3 regions of the Peribacillus sp. FW305-BF15 genome follow, and region 1 is predicted to be linked to each of the others. Evidence: predicted binding sites of a transcription regulator. Region 1 holds the regulator's gene; each other region holds the start of a gene.
The links. Region 1 encodes LexA, which represses DNA repair genes until DNA is damaged. Its sites were predicted from a motif close to CGAACATATGTTCG; they were not measured.
Positions count from the first base shown of each region.

Region 2: a site for LexA is predicted at 2,108-2,121, ahead of uvrB (excinuclease ABC subunit UvrB). Genes of this name have one in related genera too.
Region 3: a site for LexA is predicted at 3,240-3,253, ahead of AC3WLU_RS01055 (YolD-like family protein). Genes of this name have one in related genera too.

Region 1 is NZ_JBYSYV010000016.1:93,807-100,648, forward strand. It holds gene AC3WLU_RS17680 (esterase/lipase family protein) at 612-2,144, shown strand; gene lexA (transcriptional repressor LexA) at 2,622-3,245, opposite strand; gene yneA (cell division suppressor protein YneA) at 3,400-3,711, shown strand; gene AC3WLU_RS17695 (YneB family resolvase-like protein) at 3,731-4,387, shown strand; gene AC3WLU_RS17700 (DUF896 domain-containing protein) at 4,453-4,686, shown strand; gene tkt (transketolase) at 4,916-6,842, shown strand, end outside.
Region 2 is NZ_JBYSYV010000003.1:3,412-10,253, forward strand. It holds gene uvrB (excinuclease ABC subunit UvrB) at 1-1,976, opposite strand, end outside; gene AC3WLU_RS03385 (CsbA family protein) at 2,196-2,426, opposite strand; gene AC3WLU_RS03390 (catalase) at 2,617-4,200, opposite strand; gene AC3WLU_RS03395 (MMPL family transporter) at 4,492-6,678, shown strand.
Region 3 is NZ_JBYSYV010000001.1:229,395-236,236, forward strand. It holds gene AC3WLU_RS01035 (hypothetical protein) at 1-246, opposite strand, end outside; gene AC3WLU_RS01040 (pyridoxamine kinase) at 421-1,269, opposite strand; gene AC3WLU_RS01045 (ECF transporter S component) at 1,479-2,018, shown strand; gene AC3WLU_RS01050 (hypothetical protein) at 2,752-2,874, opposite strand; gene AC3WLU_RS01055 (YolD-like family protein) at 2,879-3,175, opposite strand; partial or broken gene AC3WLU_RS01060 (YkvA family protein) at 3,394-3,576, opposite strand; gene AC3WLU_RS01065 (hypothetical protein) at 3,807-4,076, shown strand; gene AC3WLU_RS01070 (YitT family protein) at 4,513-5,391, opposite strand; gene AC3WLU_RS01075 (hypothetical protein) at 5,552-5,941, opposite strand; partial or broken gene AC3WLU_RS01080 (hypothetical protein) at 5,967-6,172, opposite strand; gene vanY (VanY-A/VanY-F/VanY-M family D-Ala-D-Ala carboxypeptidase) at 6,235-6,842, opposite strand, start outside.

The sequences.
Region 1 (6,842 bases):
AATTCTTTTGAAGTTGCATAGGAGCTGCTGACATTAGAACATTTGTAAAATACGTGTATGGAGTTAAAGGTGTACAAATCCAATCTTCTTGTGCAAATATACGATTGTTACTGAGATTCCAATAATGACAGCCAATTGCCGTTAAAGAAAATTATTTACTTAATGTTTAGGGCGGACTTCTGAACACCATGAATAGGAGCAAATGGACAATGGCAAATTCGAAGGAAAAGTTAATCTGGATGAACAAGCCCTTATCCTATGCAGGATAAGGGCTTGTTCTCTATTTTCGTGAATTGGCAGCATTCCGTTTTCTCCAAAGCACGTCTTCATAAAATGAAAAAGACACATACATAAATGAATGGAAGTCAAATCTTCATACTTTTTCTCTATTATAAATGAAACTTCTTCTAGTTTTTTTCTCCCATCTTTATGAAGATAGCAGGTAATGGTATGCAAAAGTACAATTATATACTAATGAAGGCTATGGAAGCTGGGCATTTGTAATTGGATGAGTTCAAAAAAATTCCAGATGATATTGGAGGAGATAACCCTTGAAAAGGAATGTAATCAATTATGTCGTTTTTCTTGTGCTCATTCTAACCATATTATTTATGGCAAAGCCAGACATTTCCTCAGCAGGAAAATTGAAACCGCCCTCCGAAACTTTCAGTCCAGGGGATTGGTTTCTTGGAAGTATTCCTCCCAATCTTGATACAAACAAACCACCGATCGTGTTTGTTCAAGGGAAAAACGGCAGTTCAACCAGCTGGTATGGCGAAACGGATTATCATGGTGTCAATGATATGTATACCAAAGCGTATGAAGCTGGCTACCAAACGGTTTTTGTTCAGCTTCATGATTCAGCTGGAAATGGGTCAGTGAGCCAATATGCCAATGGAAGGCTTTTAGCTCAAATGCTTTCAGAAATCAGTAACCATTTCGGGGGCAAAAAAGTAAATATTATAGCGCACAGCAAAGGGGGCCCAGACACCCAAGCGGCTCTAGTCCACTATGGAGCACATCAATATGTTGGAAGGGTGATCACTTTAGCCTCCCCACATCATGGTTCTCACTTAGCTGATTTGGCTTATAGCTGGTATGCGGGCTGGCTTGGTTCCTTATTAGGTCAAAAAGATGAGGGAACTTATTCTTTACAAGTTGGTAAAATGGCTGAATTTCGTTCTGTCACGGATAACCATATCAACTCTCGTAAAAACTTGTATTTCACTGTGGCAGGTATGAACAGAGGCCCGGTACTATCAGCCTTATCAATGGGGGGACAATATTTATCATCATATGGGGAAAATGATGGACTAGTGAATGTATGGAGTACAAAAATACCCTATGCAACACATTTATTTACGGATCCCAACTTTGATCACGACAATATTCGAGTTGGCTCAGCTGTATTTTCAAGAATTGAACCCTATTTAAAAAGCACATCCACCGCTGGGATTCCTGCATATCATGTCAATTATAAAGAACGAGTTGAAGATGATGTCATTACAACAGCACTCGCTCAAACCGTTCTGGGTGATGTCCTGAAACAAAATGCCTGGGTCGAACAAAGCTTCCATGTAAATGAAGCTGCCCCAGGTAATATAAGCATATATACAGCCTCAAATGATGTCGAGGTTGAATTGATTTCTCCATCCAATAAAAAGTATTCACCTTCCTTAAAGGTTCATTCAGCCAAAAATGAAACTTCCTTTTTTAATGGTGCAACCATCCAATCATTCTACAGAAATAACCTTGAAATTGGTGACTGGAAAGTACGAATGAAGACTAAATCGCCAAAAGACGCCTTCCTGTTCACAGCACAATTTAACGAAAAGAATCCCATTACATTAAGTATGGCCGGTAAAGTTAAGCAAAAAGATGCAAAATTTTTAATAAAGAATCCAATGAATGATAAAAAAAGACCAATCAGTACAACATTTTTGGTTCATCTGATAGATGAAACCGGTAATGAAATTAGTGAAAAAAACTCAATTAAGGCAATGGATACTGAAAATTTTACTGGCACCCTTCCAGAAGTACCTAAGTCAGGTGTTTATAATGTAACAATAGATGTTAAGGAAAAAAATGGGGATGGTACTGAAAGAACCCGGACGCTGATTCGTTCGGTCTATATTGAGAAATAACGAAATGCCTTCTCTTAGTTGAGGAGGCATTATTTTGATGGTACGGGTAAATAGGGAGATGGTAATTCAGCCAATGGAAACAGCCAGGTCGTAATTACTTATTGAAGTATTAATTCAACGGGTCTCTGATGGATATGGTTGGAAGTTTGTTATCGGGGCAAAATAAATATATGTATTTTTTTCCCTGCACCTGCAAATGGTTGTCAACAAGTGCATATTCAACAGTGGAATGACTTGGTCGATCTAAACCTTATTAAAGTGGGGATTTTAAATCCTCTCTTTTTTATTTCAATGAGCTTTTTCCAAAGTATAATATTACGAGAAAGGCGATAGTAACTTTCATCCCTTATAAAGGATGTTTAAATTCGCATGAAACTAGATTCTATTAAAAAATATTTCAATATCTACTCTTCTATATGCATATTGAGAGAATTCTGGACATAAATTAAACAATCAAAAAAAGCGCGGGAAGCGCTTTTAGTGTATTTGCCTATATAAGCCTATTACTTTTCCAAGTATCGAAACATCTCGTAAAATAATTGGTTCCATATTTGAGTTCTCAGGCTGAAGCCTTATGTAATCCGGTTCCTTAAAGAATCGTTTTACAGTGGCTTCATCATCTTCCGTCATCGCCACGACGATATCTCCATTATTGGCACTGCTTTGTTGTTTCACGATGACATAATCTCCATCATGAATTCCTGCTTCTATCATACTTTCACCCATGATTTCCAGCATGAATACATGGTCATCATGTGGAACCATGCTTTCGGGAAGCGGAAAGTATTCTTCAATGTTCTCAATGGCCGTTATCGGCATGCCCGCTGTTACTTTTCCAAGTAACGGCACGTTCACGACATTGACTTTGGGAATATTGTTCGCTTCCTCCAAATTCATTATTTCAATGGCCCTTGGCTTGGTTGGGTCACGTCTAATAAGGCCTTTACTTTCCAGGCGGGATAAATGTCCGTGTACTGTTGAACTTGATGCAAGTCCCACTGCTTCGCCAATCTCCCGTACGGAAGGCGGATACCCTTTTTGGCGGACCTCTTCTTTAATGAAATCAAGAATATCTTGCTGCCTTTTTGATAGTTTTGTCATTTGTGCACCTCTTCCCCAATGTTCTTTGCTACATTATAGCATGGCCCCCATCTCTATACAAACATAAGTTCGAATTTGTTGTTGACTGAAACAAACGTTCGTATTATAATTTGATCATAACATACGAACGAACATTCGCTTTGGAGGGATTATTATGAAAAAATTATACAAAAATTATATTTATACGATTCTATTAGCGGGATCAGTATTCATCTTTTCAATTTTATTCTCTTGTACATTGAACAATGATCAAAAAAAGGATTTCCTTTCTATAGAAGTAGGCGAGGGTGACACCCTATGGGGAATTGCCGAAGAATATGAAGAATCAAATTTGACAAAAAAAGAATTCATTGGTTGGATAGAAGAGAATAATGGAGTCAGTGCGGATTCGATAAAGCCTGGACAAGTCATTGTCATACCGGTTAAAGGGGAAGAACTTGTCCAGAATTTGGCCAGTGAGCAGTAAGTAGTAAAGGTAGGGTATTATGAAGGCGGTAATCTATTGTAGGGTCAGCACCGAAAAAGAGTCACAGGAAACATCATTGGCAAGGCAGGAAGATGAATTAGTCAAATTGGCTGAAAAGATGGATGTGGAAGTTGTCTCCATTATAAAAGAACAGGCAAGTGGTTATGAGTTGAATCGGGATGGCATTTTTGACATGCTCGAACTATTTAAAACCAAAGAAGCTGAAGTGCTTTTAATCCAGGATGAAACAAGACTGGGAAGAGGGAATGCCAAAATAGCCCTTTTCCATGTCATCCTTAAAGAAGATGTGAAAATTTATACTCTCTCACACGATGGAGAGCTGGAGTTATCGGATTCGGATGCCATGGTCATTCAGATAGTGGGCATTGTAGAAGAATATCAAAGGAAACTACATAATCTTAAAATAAAGCGCGGAATGATGAGAGCCGTTGAAAAAGGGTACCGTCCTCAAAAAAATCTTCAGAATCAAAGGAATTCCACTGGAAGGGATCGTATGGAGATTCCTATTGAAGAAATTATTAAACTGCGTGCCAATGGGTTAACATTCTCGGAAATCGCAGCCACATTAAGGGGCTTTGGATACAATGTATCTAAGGCTACTGTGAACAGGCGTTTTCTCGAACATCAAATGAATACAAAGGAAAGTAAATCATAGAACTTGTAATTTCGCTTTTTTTTTAATACCATGACAATATCCGCAGATTATGAAGGAGCGAAATTATGTTATCAAAAGAAAAAATAGCCCGTATAAATGAACTTTCTAAAAAGGCAAAGGGTGAAGGCTTGACGGAAGTTGAAGCGAAAGAGCAAACCCAATTGAGAAGTGAGTATTTGGAAACATTCAGAAAATCCATGTCCGACACGTTGGAGCATGTGAAAGTCGTGGATCCAGAGGGTAATGACGTCACTCCTCAAAAGATAAAAAATATAAAAGAAAAACGAAATTTACATTAATGCTTGGATTCTTCTGATGGAATATTCCATTTGAGGATTCTTTGGCATTTTGGAGTAAAAAGAGAGTGCATTCATGTATGTATTCTCCTATTTAGTTTAATCTAAATAGGTGACTTCTTATTCCTAGAAAATTGTAATATTGGGGCATTAAATAGTGATTTTAGTTGTGATATTATGCTTGTCACTATAATATAAAGAGGTACATTACAGGAAGGGATGTTTTTACAATATGTTAGATAAATTAGATGCACTTTCTATCAATACGATTCGTACATTATCAATTGATGCAATTGAAAAGGCTAATTCCGGCCATCCAGGTATGCCAATGGGGGCTGCGCCAATGGCGTATAAACTATGGACCGAATATATGAACCATAACCCGAAAAATCCAGATTGGTTTAATAGAGATCGCTTTGTTCTTTCAGCTGGACATGGTTCTATGCTGTTATACAGCCTTCTTCATTTATCAGGCTATGGCTTATCTATCGATGATTTGAAAAGCTTCCGTCAATGGGGCAGTAAAACTCCAGGACATCCTGAATTCGGACATACGGCTGGTGTGGATGCAACTACCGGGCCGCTTGGACAAGGTATCGCAATGGCAGTCGGAATGGCAATGGCAGAACGTCACTTGGCAGAAAGCTATAACCGCGATTCTTATAATGTGGTCGATCATTATACATATAGCATTTGTGGGGATGGAGATTTAATGGAAGGTGTTTCTGCAGAAGCCGCTTCATTAGCTGGACATCTACAACTGGGAAGACTTGTTGTTTTATATGATTCTAATGATATTTCCCTTGACGGCGACTTAAGTCAATCATTTAGTGAAAGCGTAGCAGACCGGTTCAAATCTTATGGATGGCAATATATCCGCGTTGAGGATGGCAATGATCTTCAGGAAATTGCTAAAGCGATTGAAGAAGCGAAAACCGACGAAGCACGCCCAACATTAATCGAAGTGAAAACGGTTATCGGTTACGGTTCACCAAATCGTTCAGGTAAATCTGCCGTTCACGGCGCTCCGCTTGGTGCAGATGAGCTTAAATTGACAAAAGAAGCATACAAATGGACATTCGAAAAGGACTTCCATGTACCTGAAGAAGTGTATTCACACTTCAATGAAGCTGTTGTTGATGCAGGAGCTCAAAAAGAAGAAGCTTGGAATGAATTATTTAAAAATTACAAAGAAGCACATCCTGAGTTAGCACAGCAATTAGAGCTTGCAATTAAAGGTGAACTGCCTGCTGAATGGGATCAGGAAATTCCAGTCTATGAAGAAGGTAAGACATTAGCTTCCCGTGCTTCAAGTGGGGAAGTACTGAATGCGATCGCCAAAAAGGTCCCTAGCTTCATTGGGGGTTCTGCGGATTTAGCCGGGTCTAATAATACTGCCATCAAAGGTGAGACAGATCTATTACCTGGTAATTACAGTGGCCGTAATATATGGTTCGGTGTACGTGAATTCGCTATGGGTGCGGCTTTAAATGGAATGGCACTTCATGGTGGCTTAAAAGTATATGGAGGAACATTCTTCGTATTCTCTGATTATCTACGTCCTGCCATAAGAATGGCAGCGCTGATGGGACTGCCTGTTAATTATGTGTTCACCCATGACAGCATTGCTGTAGGGGAAGACGGACCGACTCATGAGCCAATCGAACAATTAGCATCATTGCGTGCAATGCCTAACCTAGGGGTAATCCGTCCAGCTGATGGCAATGAAACGGCAGCAGCCTGGAAAGTGGCTATGGAGTCTACAAATAAACCAACTGCTCTTGTACTGACTCGTCAAGGATTGCCAACAATAAAAGGCACTTCCGAAACTGCGTATGAAGGTGTTTCAAAAGGTGCTTACATCATCTCTGCTTCTAAGAAAGAAGTAGCCGATGCATTACTTCTTGCGACTGGTTCCGAAGTGAACTTGGCTGTGAAAGCACAGGAAGCTTTAGCGAACGAAGGAATTGATGTTGCGGTAATCAGCATGCCATCATGGGACCGATTTGAAACTCAATCAAAAGAATATAAACAAAGCGTAATCAATCCGGCAGTGAAAAAACGTTTAGCTATCGAAGTGGCTTCACCGTTTGGCTGGGATCGTTATGCAGGTGATGAGGGTGAAATATTGGCCATCAATCATTTTGGAGCTTCTGCAC
Region 2 (6,842 bases), on a different contig from region 1:
GCTTTTAACTCTAGTAATAAATCACGCAGCTCGGCAGCTCGCTCGAAGTCCAGTGCCTTTGCCGCTTCCTTCATTTCTTTTTCCATGCTCGCCATCACTTTTAAACGCTCTTTTTTAGGGAGCTTCGCAAGGCTTGGTGCAAGATCTTCCTTATACTCTTCGCCTTCTTCGGCTACATGCGTCGCCCTTATGGAGTCACGGATATCCTTTTGAATGGTTTGAGGCAATATTCCATGCTCTTCATTATACTTCTCCTGGATTTCACGGCGCCGCCTCGTTTCATTGATGGCAATTTCCATCGAATTCGTGATGCGGTCTGCATACATGATGACATGGCCGTTGGCATTACGGGCTGCACGGCCCATCGTTTGAATAAGCGAACGTTCCGAGCGAAGGAACCCTTCCTTATCGGCATCCAAAATGGTCACTAACGACACTTCCGGAATATCCAGGCCTTCCCTTAAAAGGTTGATTCCAACGAGTACATCATATTTGCCCATTCGGAGTTCCCGGATGATTTCTATCCTTTCCAAGGTCTTCACTTCCGAATGAAGATATTGGACCTTGATGCCGATTTCCTTTAAGTAATCAGTTAAATCTTCAGACATCTTTTTCGTCAAGGTCGTTATGAGCACACGCTCGTTCTTTTTGACGCGCTCCTGTATTTCACCGATCAGATCATCTATCTGCCCTTCAATCGGCCGCACTTCTACCGTCGGATCCAGCAATCCGGTAGGACGGATGATTTGCTGAACCATTTCTGGTGTATGTTCGAGTTCATATGGTCCCGGAGTTGCCGAAACGAATATGGATTGATGGACCTTTTTTTCAAATTCTTCAAATCTTAGCGGGCGGTTATCTTTCGCAGACGGCAGACGGAAGCCATGGTCGACGAGCACTTGCTTCCGCGCCTGATCTCCATTGAACATTCCGCGGATTTGCGAAAGGGTTACATGTGATTCATCCACGACCAATAGGAAATCCTCTGGAAAGTAATCTATTAAAGTGTATGGTGTCGCACCTGAGGGACGAAGCGTCAAATGACGGGAATAGTTCTCGATCCCAGAACAAAAGCCCATTTCCCGCATCATTTCCAAATCATAGCGGGTCCGCTGCTCCAAGCGCTGTGCTTCAAGGAGCTTTTCATCTTCCCTTAATTCCTTCAGTCTCTCTTCCAGTTCCGTTTCGATATTTTGAATGGCTATCCGCATTTTCTCTTCGCGGGTTACGAAGTGGGAAGCCGGGAAAATGGCGATATGTTCCCGTTCACCGGTAATTTCACCGGTCAGGGCATCGACTTCACGGATACGGTCGATCTCATCCCCGAAGAACTCGACCCGTACACAATGTTCATCACGGGAGGCCGGGAAAATTTCGACGACGTCGCCGCGAACGCGGAAGGTCCCCCGTTGGAAAGCAATATCATTCCTCTCATATTGAATATCCACGAGTCTGTGCAGCAAGGCATTCCGGTCTATTTCCATGCCAGTTCGGAGGGAAACGACCATCTCCCGGTACTCTTCAGGAGAACCGAGTCCATATATGCACGAAACACTGGCAATGATGATGACATCTTTCCTTTCGAACAAAGATGATGTGGCCGAGTGACGCAGTTTATCGATTTCATCATTGATGCTTGCATCTTTTTCGATGAATGTATCCGTGGATGGAACATAAGCCTCTGGCTGGTAGTAATCATAATAGCTAACGAAGTATTCGACGGCATTATTAGGGAAGAACTCTTTGAACTCACTGTAAAGCTGCCCTGCCAACGTTTTATTGTGGGCAATGACAAGAGTCGGTTTATTGATCTTTTGGATCACATTGGAAACGGTGAACGTTTTCCCTGTACCCGTTGCCCCCAATAACGTCTGCATTTCCTTGCCTTCCTTAATCCCTTCGACCAGCATTTCAATTGCTGCCGGCTGATCTCCTTGAGGAGAGTATTTTGAGACTAACTCAAACTTATCTTTCACCAAGCATGGCCTCCTATTGAAATATTTTTATATGAAAACGGGACATGCCTATATCCCTTCTATTTATTCCGGTTTAATAAAGCATATATACACATTCTACCACAATAGCCTTAAAACAAACCAGCAATAAGCGAACATCCATTCGATTCTTGTTTTAATGAACTTCATGATGTGTTGAGGGGAATGACAAGTTTGAGTACAAAAAAAGCACCTTTGATGTCAGGCGCTCTTGGATGTACGTTTCATCATTCTTTTTGATAACCAAAATCCCACTGTCAGGGATAAGGCATCGACGATGATCAATAAGTTTGTATGCGTATAACCTTTATATGCGGAAGCTGTAATCAAGGCAACAGTTAAAACAAGGCCTACGACATTGTTATAGGTGACTCTTGAAAATAGCATGACAAGTAGACAAGGAAGGAAAAGGGCAGAAAGAATTTTAATCATTTTTTCATCTCCTTTATAAGAGAAAAATAGAGTAGTTTCAGTTTAAATGATTATGAAGTTTTTTGCCAATCAATTTCCTGCTTGATTTTAAAAAGGCATCCTTGGAAGAGCATCCACACATCCATTAATTATGCCCATAAAAAAAAGAGGCAAACCCCTTTATAAGGAAGTTTGCTTCTTTTCAGTTGAATCAATATGGATCCGCTCCATGTCCTTTTCTAACGGCGTCCTCAGGGTTATCCGTCCCACCCAGTGGTTTTGAAGATTCCGTATGTTCTGAGGCCGCGGCCAGTCCCTCTTTCAACCTGCGGCCATACTCTTCATCGGCCTCTTCGGCAAGTGCTATCATTTTTTCCTGAATGCGCTTGTCGGCAGGAGCCAATGCCGCCACTAAATTGGAAATTAAATCGTCTTTTTCCCAATCCTCGAATTCCCGGTACGTTTCCCCGGCCTGTTTCGTATTGTTTTGGCGATCGATTGTCTCACGGACAAGTTTCCCTTCCACCATAGGTGTATACTCTTTGCCCGTTTGATTGGCTTCCTTCAAGCCGCCGACAGTGGATGGTTCGTAGTTGATGTGGGGGCTTTGGCTGCCTCTGCCAACTTCATATTGCATCTGTCCGCCAGTCTGATTCGTGGCAGTTCGTTTCTTTGGAGCATTGATCGGCAGTTGCAAATAATTCGCGCCAACACGGTGACGCTGTGTATCGGAATAAGAGAATGTACGTCCCTGTAACATCTTGTCATCAGAAAAATCCAGTCCATCCACTAGGACACCGGTACCGAATGCAGCCTGTTCGACTTCAGTGAAATAGTCTTCAGGGTTTTTATTCAATACCATCGTACCGACATGCAGCCATGGGAACTCATCTTTCGGCCAGATTTTCGTATCATCCAGCGGATCGAAATCCAATTCAGGATGATCATCATCACTCATGATCTGTACGTTGAGATCCCATTCCGGATAGTCCCCGCGTTCGATCGCTTCATATAGATCCTGTGTGGCATGATTGAAATTCGTAGCTTGAATTTCATTGGCCTCTTGCTGCGTCAGGTTCTTGATCCCTTGTTTCGGTTCCCAATGATACTTGACGAGCACCGCTTTCCCTTCCTCATTCACCCATTTATAAGTATTGACCCCTGATCCTTGCATCATGCGGTAGTTAGCTGGGATGCCCCAAGGGGAAAACACAAAGGTAACCATATGGAATGTTTCAGGCGAACTCGAGCAAAAATCGAAAATCCTCCTGCCGTCCTGAATATTCGTGACCGGATCCGGTTTGAATGCATGAATCAAATCCGGGAATTTCATGGCATCACGGATAAAGAAAATTTTCAGGTTATTGCCTACAAGATCCCAGTTTCCATCTTCCGTATAAAATTTAACGGCAAATCCCCTTGGGTCACGTAACGTTTCCGGGGACGTCCCTCCATGAATAACAGATGAAAATCTCACGAATACCGGGGTTTTTTTACCTTCTTCCTGAAAAACCTTCGCTCTCGTATATTTTGAAATCGGCTCGTCCCCCGCTTTACCTGTCGGAACGAAATAACCATGCGCACCTGCACCACGGGCATGCACAACCCGTTCAGGGATGCGCTCCCTATCGAAGTGGCTGATCTTTTCCAGGAAATCATAGTTCTCAAGTGTACTAGGACCTCTGTTCCCTACAGTTCTTAGACTCTGGTTATTCGTTACCGGGTGCCCTTGCCTGTTCGTTAATGTTTCATTCGTTTCATCATTTGTTTTTTTGGATTTATCAGACAAAAAAATCCCTCCTTTGTTAATAAAGGCCACAATACTACTATACTTTCCCCCATTTCCTATATTTAACTCTTCAATCTTCAAAATTTAATTGAAATTAGGTAAATAAGTACTTTTCCCCTATATATCGATGAGCCTATTTTCATGCCATCAACGACTTGAAGAGTTTAGTAGTTGGAGTGAGCATACCCATTTTTGTATAAGTCAACATCACACCACTATAATGAAATGAGGATAAAAAATTCAAAAAGCGGGGTGCCTTCATTGGACGATTCAATAATAGGAAGACTTGGCAGGGTGATGACAGGAAAAACCAGTCGTTGGGTTGTCATTGCCGCATGGATAATTGCAGCAATCGCATTAACCTTCACATTGCCTGCCGTTAATGATCGAACAGCAAATAATGCCTCAGACTTGCCTGAAGACTCGCCTTCTGTCGTGGCTGATGAACTTATTAAAGAAGAGTTTCCAAATTCCTCTGGAATACCTGCCCTGCTTACATGGCATCGCGAAGGTGGACTGACAGAGGCCGACTTGGCTGAAATCCAGTATCTTTCCAAGGAACTGACAGATAATCCATTAACACAGCAATCTTTCTTACCGCCGCTTCATGAAATTCCGTTGCCTGCTCTTAAAGGATCGGTTTCAGAAGATGGAACGACTTTCGTGCAGCCGCTTTTCTTTAAAGAAAAGACCGAGACTGAAATTCTCGGAAAAAATCTTGAAAGCATTAATGAAGCAGTAACGGAGCGCATTGGAACGGACCCATTCAAAGTCCCGACCGATTCAGATGAATTATCCCTTCGAGTGACAGGCCCTGTAGGGATATCAGTCGATGCAACGGGTTTATTTTCAGGTGCTGATTTCAAATTGCTTTTAGCGACAGTAATACTTGTACTTGTCGTATTATTACTCATTTACCGCTCCCCGCTTTTAGCCATAATTCCTTTAATCGGAGTAGGCTTCGCCTATATTGTCACAAGCCCGATCCTTGGCTTCATGGCAGATCATGGTTGGATTACAGTCGATTCACAGGCCATTTCAATCATGACCGTATTATTATTCGGTGCCGGAACGGACTATTGCCTATTTTTAATTTCTCACTACAGAAGTGAATTAAGGAATTATGAAAGCAAACGGGAAGCCATGATCGCCGCATTTAAAGATTCATCAGGCGCCATTGCGATGAGCGGCCTAACGATCGTCATCTCCCTGCTAACATTGCTTGTAGCCAAATACGGAGCCTACCACCGTTTCGCTGTACCATTCAGCTTGTCGATTTTAATCATGATGCTGGCAGCTTTAACACTTGTACCTGCATTGCTTTCTGTATTCGGAAGGGCTTCCTTCTTCCCAATCGTCCCGCGTACACCTGAAATGGCAGAAGCACGGGCCAAGAAAAAGGGAAAAGCCGTCAAAAAGCTTAAAGAAGGCCGCATCGGTAACTGGATTGGCCATATCGTCACTACCAAGCCATGGACCGTCATTCTTACATGCCTGATCATCTTCAGTGTTTTAGCTGGATATTCTTCACAAATAAAATATTCATATGATATTCTCTCTTCCTTCCCTGAAGATATGAACTCCCGTGAAGGCTATTCTGTCATTTCCGACTCGTATTCACCAGGCGAACTGGCACCGGCGACAGTGGTTGTCGATACGGATGGTGAAGATATTGATTTAGCACCGGCATTAAAAGGGATGGATATTGTGGAAACTGTTGCCGATCCAGTCTCAAGTAAATCGAATAAAGATCTGCAATCCTATGAGGTGACATTCAACATCAACCCATATGATATCGAGGCCATAGATTCCATTCCGGAAATCCGCACAATGGCGGAGAAAGAATTGAAAGCCGCCAATATACCTTCCGTAGATGAAAAGGTTTGGGTTGGCGGGCAGACTGCGACTCAATTCGATAAAAGGGATACCGTCAAATCCGATGAATTCTTGATCATCCCGATCATCATCGTCCTGATTTCCCTGCTCCTTTTAGCCTACTTGCGATCTGTGACAGCCATGGTGTATTTAATGGGGACAGTCATTCTCTCATTCTTTGCAGCTATGGGGTTAGGTTGGATTATCCTGCACTATTTCTTGGGTGTCGATGCGATAGAGGGGACAATTCCACTTTATTCTTTCGTATTTCTGGTCGCACTTGGAGAAGATTATAATATTTTCATGGTTTCAAGCATTTGGCGTAAGAAAGAAACGATGCCAATCAAGCAGGCCATCAGAAAGGGCGTTGCCGAAACTAGCGGCGTCATCACCTCCGCCGGAATAATCTTGGCAGCCACTTTTTCCGTTCTAGCCACACTTCCGATTCAAGTATTGGTCCAATTCGGGCTCATTACCGCCCTTGGTGTGTTAATGGACACATTCATTGTGCGCCCGTTCCTTGTTCCTGCAATCACCTCCCTCCTTGGCCGCCGTGCTTTTTGGCCGGGTAAAGTGACCAATCAAGAAGAGAAAGAACAGGCCAATTAATAAAGATGTCCGCTTTACCCTTCTTCATTAAAAACCCTGTGCCCCATAAATGCACAGGGTTTGAGTTTGTAGACTACCTGAAATTTCAAAACAAAGTCGTTTGTAACGGAGGGTGCGAGACTCCTGCGGGAAAAGCGCGTCGAGGGGAGACCCCGCAGGCGCAA
Region 3 (6,842 bases), on a different contig from region 1:
ATTAGGCTCATTAGCATAAGTAATTTTACAAGGCGGTCTATCTTCTTTATTTGTTTTTGCACTCCATGGAATTTTTGCGTTTTTTAATTCTAAGCAACCTAATTGACGCATTTTCTTTATAATTTCTGATCTATCCTTATCAGGAAATAGAGCTTCTAATTCCTCGATTGTAGATAATATTGTTTTTTCTTCAAGTAATTTTCCTTCATCTTTGTAAAGGTGTCTATGGAAGTTAAATATTTTCAAACTTTAACGAACATAAATACTGGCTGTTGTGAGGTAAATAGAAAGTTTCCTTATTATTTAAGTGATTTTTTACAATACTCGGCAAAATATAAGTACTATTTGATTTATACAAAAAGCTCGGTTAGTCAAAAAGCCGAGCTTTTGTTACTCTATTTTTTCCATTTTTTAAAGCATTCATAATAACATTCGTAAATATTTTTCGAAGTTAACTCCTTCTACTTTAGGAATTTGCTCCAAGGAGGAATCATTGATAGCCTCTGTCAGGAATGCCACTGCGAGCTGTACGGATTTTTCTAGGTTCTCTCCACGCATCATGCTTCCCATAATCACAGATGCAAATAAATCACCAGTACCTGAATAGCTTTCACCGTTATACTGCGTCGCACTATAAAAGGTTCTACTTCCGTCCAAATACATATTTCCGATAAACTGCTTCTCTGTATCTGCTGACGGTGGATTCATTCCAGTGATGATAACCTGAGCTCCCGTTTCTTGCTGCAACATATTCCCTGCTTCTTCTATCGCTTTAATATAGTCCTCTTTGTTAGAATAGCTATCCAGCTTTTCATAAGACAATCCGGTTAATAAACAGCACTCTGTAACATTTGGTGTAATGACATCTGCACGCTTCACCAGTTCTCTCATAAGTACCAGTAATTCATCGGTAAAAAGTTTATAGACTTCTCCTATATCCCCCATTACAGGATCAACAAGTAAAATGGTTTCTTTTGTATAAAATTTATCTAAAAAATGGAAAATATTATTAATTTGCTCTTCACCAGTAACGAAGCCGGTATAGATTCCATCAAAGGTTACATTAAGCTTGCTCCATTCTTCTATGAAGTTTTTCATTTTGGATGTAAAATCTTCACAAAAAAAACTTGGATATCCGGTTTGCGCAGTCAATATGGCCGTTGGTAAAGGGCATGCCTGCACGCCCATGACCGAAAGAACCGGAATTGCAGCTGTTAATGAACATTTTCCAAAAGATGATAAATCCTGTAGTACAGCAACTTTTTTCATAATAACCTCCATATGGCCTATCCACTTTAAACTTTATTTATCTTATCATAAATCAGCTAAAAACAGTCATCTCCTCTCTCTTTTCAATATGTATAAAATCTGTATTTTTTATCAACTGACCTCATAGTTTTTTAATAAATTGACACTTTTATAGACACCAGTCTTTTGCTAAAATCATAGGAAAATTCTAGTTAGGAAGGTTTACAGATATGCAAAATACACAAAGTTATTCAAGGTCAAGTCAAAAAACTATGGATTTAATTATTACCGCAATGTTGATTGCACTTGTGTTCGTATCTACATTCTTTTTGAATATTAAACTGCCAATTGCCGCAAATGGAGGGTTAGTTCATCTAGGAACAGCTATGCTTTTTATTGCATCTATTTTATTTGGTCCTAAAAAAGCAGCTCTTGCTGGTGCGATAGGAATGGGGTTATTTGATATAGTTGGAGGGTGGGCATTGTGGGCACCTATCACCATTGTGGCGCGTGGTTTGCAAGGATATATAGTTGGTAAAATCGCTTGGTCAAAGGGTCGCAACGGTACTAGCATTGCTCTCAATGTAATAGCAACAATCGTTTCAATTCCATTTATGATAGCTGTCTATTATATTGGTGAAGGGATTCTATACGGTAATTGGATTGCACCTTTAGCTTCGATACCTGGAGATCTCGTTCAAAATATATTAGGAATTATCGTTGCCGTTCCAGTTTGTGTGGCTTTGAAAAAGGTTCCTTATTTTAAGTAAATTCGCTATAAAGGTAAACGTCAAGTAGCCCCCAAATACTACATGGATTGTATTTAGGGGCTATGTTTTGTTTGCTTCCCTTTTTATCGGTACTCTTCATGCAGAGGGTAAACTAGATGACCACGACAAGACTTTATCTATTTCTTTTTTTCATTCTTAAGTCTTTTAACGTGAGCTCTCATTTTATCTAATTCCTTTTGTTTCCCTTCTTCATCATTTGCCAATGCAGAAAATAAAGCTATCGTGCCTAATTTGTCGAATTCTGCATCTCCAGATCCACCCACCTTTAGTAAAACTAAAGTATAGTTCCGTAAACGCCTTAGCCATTAATTCGTAGTTAGGTTCATTTACAAAATAGCCATTTCCTCGAAGTTCTTTTCTTGGTTTACTCTTTTTCACATTAGAATAGTCCTTTCAATTAAACTATTTATTCTTTTCCTTATACAAAAACAGCCTACTTTCTTCTTTGGCTATACACTCGAAAAGCTTCCTTCTAAAATATTCATTAATATCGATATTATCCGCTGAAATAACTTCTACATCGGCATATCAACATCATTAAGATTAATTTTCTTTGACTTTTTACCCAATCAATATCACTCTCCTGTCCTACATAATAATCTCCAAACAAAATATCTTATATTCACATTTCACTAAATTATCTATGAAAATAGTAACGAGTAAAATTATAGAAAATAAAAAATCACCAATCGTATAGACTGGTGATTTCTATTCATTTTGTATATTTAGCTAAGATTAACTTCACTTCTTTTTTCAAGTATTCATCTACTGTAAATTCATTTAGGAATGTTTTACTCTTAATCCACAGTTTTCTTTTTGGTTTTGCTTTAGTCATTTTTTCACTCCCTTACATCTACCCCAACAATATCCTCAAACTTCACCCTAATAATATGTCCCTTCTCATTTTCCAACTCTAAATGTATCATCTTTGTCAAAGGATCTAACCTATGTATCATTCCTGTATATTCCCAATCAAATCCATCTTCCCAAACAGTAAACATTACAGGTGAAGCAAACTCCATAGCAGTGTGTATCTTGTCCTCAAACTCCTCTAACTGGTACTCATCTAATATTGGCTTTAATTGACGGTAATAATCCTTATTTACATCATTAAGTAATTTAACGTATTCGGCCATTTTAACTTTCCTCGATTTTTTATAGACATAAGAACATCTCCATTTCATTCTATAAATACATTACAGAACATTCGTTCTTAATTTAGTCAAAAAAATGAAGTGGAAATTTTCCCTTCTATATATAACGGAAATATCTTCCTGTAAAAGTCTTTTAATTAACTTCTCCATGTTTATTCTCCTTCTTCTGTTGCTATTCCAAGTCCTTCGATGTATATGAATTCTTCAGTATATCCACCAGGGATTAAGTCAGGAATTAAATCAATCGGAAGTATGAAATATCCCAATGCACCAAAAATTACTGTTTTTGCCCAAACAGGAGTGGTTGGCTTTTGAAGTGTGTAAAACAATAGTAAAGCTACATAAACCACTTTAACCCCTGCTTTTTTGCCGAATTTTTTAATCTTCTTCCAAAATGAGTCTTCAGAAAAAACATCTAAGTATTTAGTTGTATCTTATTATAATCTCTCCCTATTCATCATCAATTTTTTACCATATTAACAGGATATTACCCTAATTTTATCCAACCTTCTACAATTCATCAAATCTTTACATGATTAATACATTTATTGAACTTATCTATTTTATAATTAAATTACAATTTAATCATTCACATCATATGGAGGGTACAATTATGGAAATAAATGAAAGGCAACCATTTGAGTCTTTTTTATCTCCTCGTCAACTTACTGAGCTAAAAATCTTATCTATTAAAACAAACATAGCTTTCCATGAATTATTAGCAATGCCATCAATAGTCTCACTTCTAGAGAAACTGAACGATACTACCGAACTAAATGATGAGCTTAATAATAAAGAAATGATATTAAGAAATAAAGTTTTCATTAATAAAAATAAAGAAGTATTAAAAAAGACACAAAAAGCACTCGACCAATTAGGTTAAGTGCCTTTTCTATGTATTACATTCTAAAAAAGAATAAGTCATCACTTGGTTAAAGTGGATGTCTAGTTTTTCTTATGTTTCCATCCCTCTCATTACATAATAAAAAGCCACCCTTTTGGGACGGTTTGGATTTTGTTAATAATAAAATTTCAGACTTAATGTTTCCAAAACACTTAAAATATTTCTTGATAAGCCCACAGTTGATGGTTATTGAGTAAACGACTATTAGAAGATCACCGATAATAAAGAATAAGATGGTCGGATAATAACCCCTCCATCTCCTCCAATTGCCCCATTTAACCCTGCTAATAAAAAAAGCTCAGTAAATACAAAATGCTTTTATTCTTCAATGTTTTTTACTACAAATTATTCCGATCCTGTTAAAAAAGTATGCAAAAAAGCACTCAAGTTATGAGCGCTTCCTGTGTGGTTAATATTAATGAATATCTCTCTTCTTGAACCGTCCACCCCGTACTTCCGCAATATTTGCCATTGCTAAGAAAGATGAAGGGTCGATCTCTTCAACAATTGTAGTTAACTTGGATTCTTCAAGTCTGGTAATTACACAGAAAATAACCTTCTTGTCTTCTCCAGTAAAAGCACCCTCACCATGTAAGTATGTCACACCTCGTCCTAATCGGCTATTGATTGCATCACCCATCTCTTTTGCTTCATCGCTAATTATCCACACTGACTTTGTTTCTTCCATTCCAGTAATAACAATGTCAATGGCTTTAGCAGCAATTACATAAGCTAAGATTGAATACATAGCTCTATCCCATGTGTAAACGAATCCGGCAGAACCAAGTATAAATAGATTGATGAACATAACAATTTCGCCAACAGAAAAAGGCACTTTTTTACTTATTACAATCGAAAGTATTTCTGTACCATCAAGAGCACCACCGTTACGAATTACTATTCCCACACCTATACCTAAAAAAATACCGCCAAAAATTGTAGCAAGAAGGATATCTTCTGTGAAGGGCGGGATAGGATGAAAATATGTCGCAAAAATGGAAAGCATTATAATCCCATATACAGTAGATATAGCAAAAGTTTTTCCGAACTGTTTATATCCCAGATATACAAATGGTAGGTTCAAAAGGAATAGAAAGATTCCCAGTTTTATACCGGTAACGTGAGAAAGCATAATAGAAATACCTGTAATGCCTCCATCAATTACATGATTGGGAATTAAAAAGATTTCCAATCCAGTGGCCATTAGCAAAGCACCAATTGTAATAAGAATGATCCGTTGGATAATTATCAAACGAGGTAACTTTCTATGCTGTTTTTTTAGTGCTTCCGTCAGAAAAATCACACCTTTTATTATTTATTTATTACTATTATACTCTAATATTAAATCAGGAAAAATAACTTTGAATATAGAAGTTCCAACTTTGTTACATCTTCCTAATTTAGCCAAAATAAGACCGCTATTCTTGTTAGCGTTTGATTGTTGTTATTGGTTTTCACATCGTTACACAAGCACCAGTTCTTCTAATTCTGAGAATTCCATTCCCTCTAAAAGTAGAGCCATTTGCACAATCGTTAGGTGCTGTAGCAAAGTTACCTGATAAGTCCACTAACCAATCAGATGAACGCCCTAATACTGACGAAGCATTGATAAGACTCACATATGCTGAAGCGTAACATCCTGAAATAGCTCCTGTACCTGATTTTGCAGTTTGGATACAATACAGAGCTGAACCTGTCTCTAATATAACATTGATAATGGCGATTCTTCTGAATGTGTACTTAATAGCAGATATGTATATCCCTGCATTGACAGGGTTTAGTATGATTCCGCCATTTATATTAATACGGCATAAGAGTGAACCAAAATCCCCGCCTGCTAACATCCAATAATCGCCCCTAAGGTGTTCAAAAACATAAGGGTATAAATAGAATAAGGTTCAATATATATGTAGTAATACCTTCAGAAGAAAATGGAAGTATTGATTTCTAGTGAAAGGTAGAAAAAGAAAAACATACACCCATTGAAAATGCTTAAATATTTTTGCGCCTTTAATAAAAATACAATTTGAAACACAATAAATAATAGTACATAAATAAGTATACAAAACCGTCAGTTAAGCAGATAGAATACGTTTCCTACTTTACATTTAAAACTAAGACTATATCATTTTTGAACCTAATTCAATGTGGTCACAATCACTCCGTCCATATTATTACCAGATATTTCATACTGTTCATTCGCTGGTACTTTAACTTCAATTGTCCCGTTTTGAGAAATGGGATAATATGAAATTGTATATTTTTTCCCTTCAACACTAATAGAAATGCTCTTTTCATCTTTTAAATAATCCAGATATTCTTCCAAAGCTAAATTCATTTCCTGCATAATCGCACTGTGAGGCAAGCCGACATAGCGAATATGCCATGGTTCATATTGAATTCCTGTAATGTCCGTTTTATTCGCGGGATAGCGTAAGATAAAGCCGTTTTTCCAAGCATTTTCTTCTATCCACTCTCCTTCAGGTGCTTCTTTCATCTTCATTTGAGTAGACCCTACATCGAGTGCTAATCCTAAATTGTGTTCGCTATGCCCGGCTGGCAAAGCATAGTCAGCCCCCATCTCCTTGTACAGTCTGTTTTGCTCATCAAAATCTCGATAACCACTGCTAATTAAGAAATTACTAACCCCATCCTCTTCAGCCGCAGCTATCATCTCCGAAAATTTTTCAGCTATTTCTTCTGATAATTTTATTTCATTATTAGGTAACTGGTATCCGGCAGTTA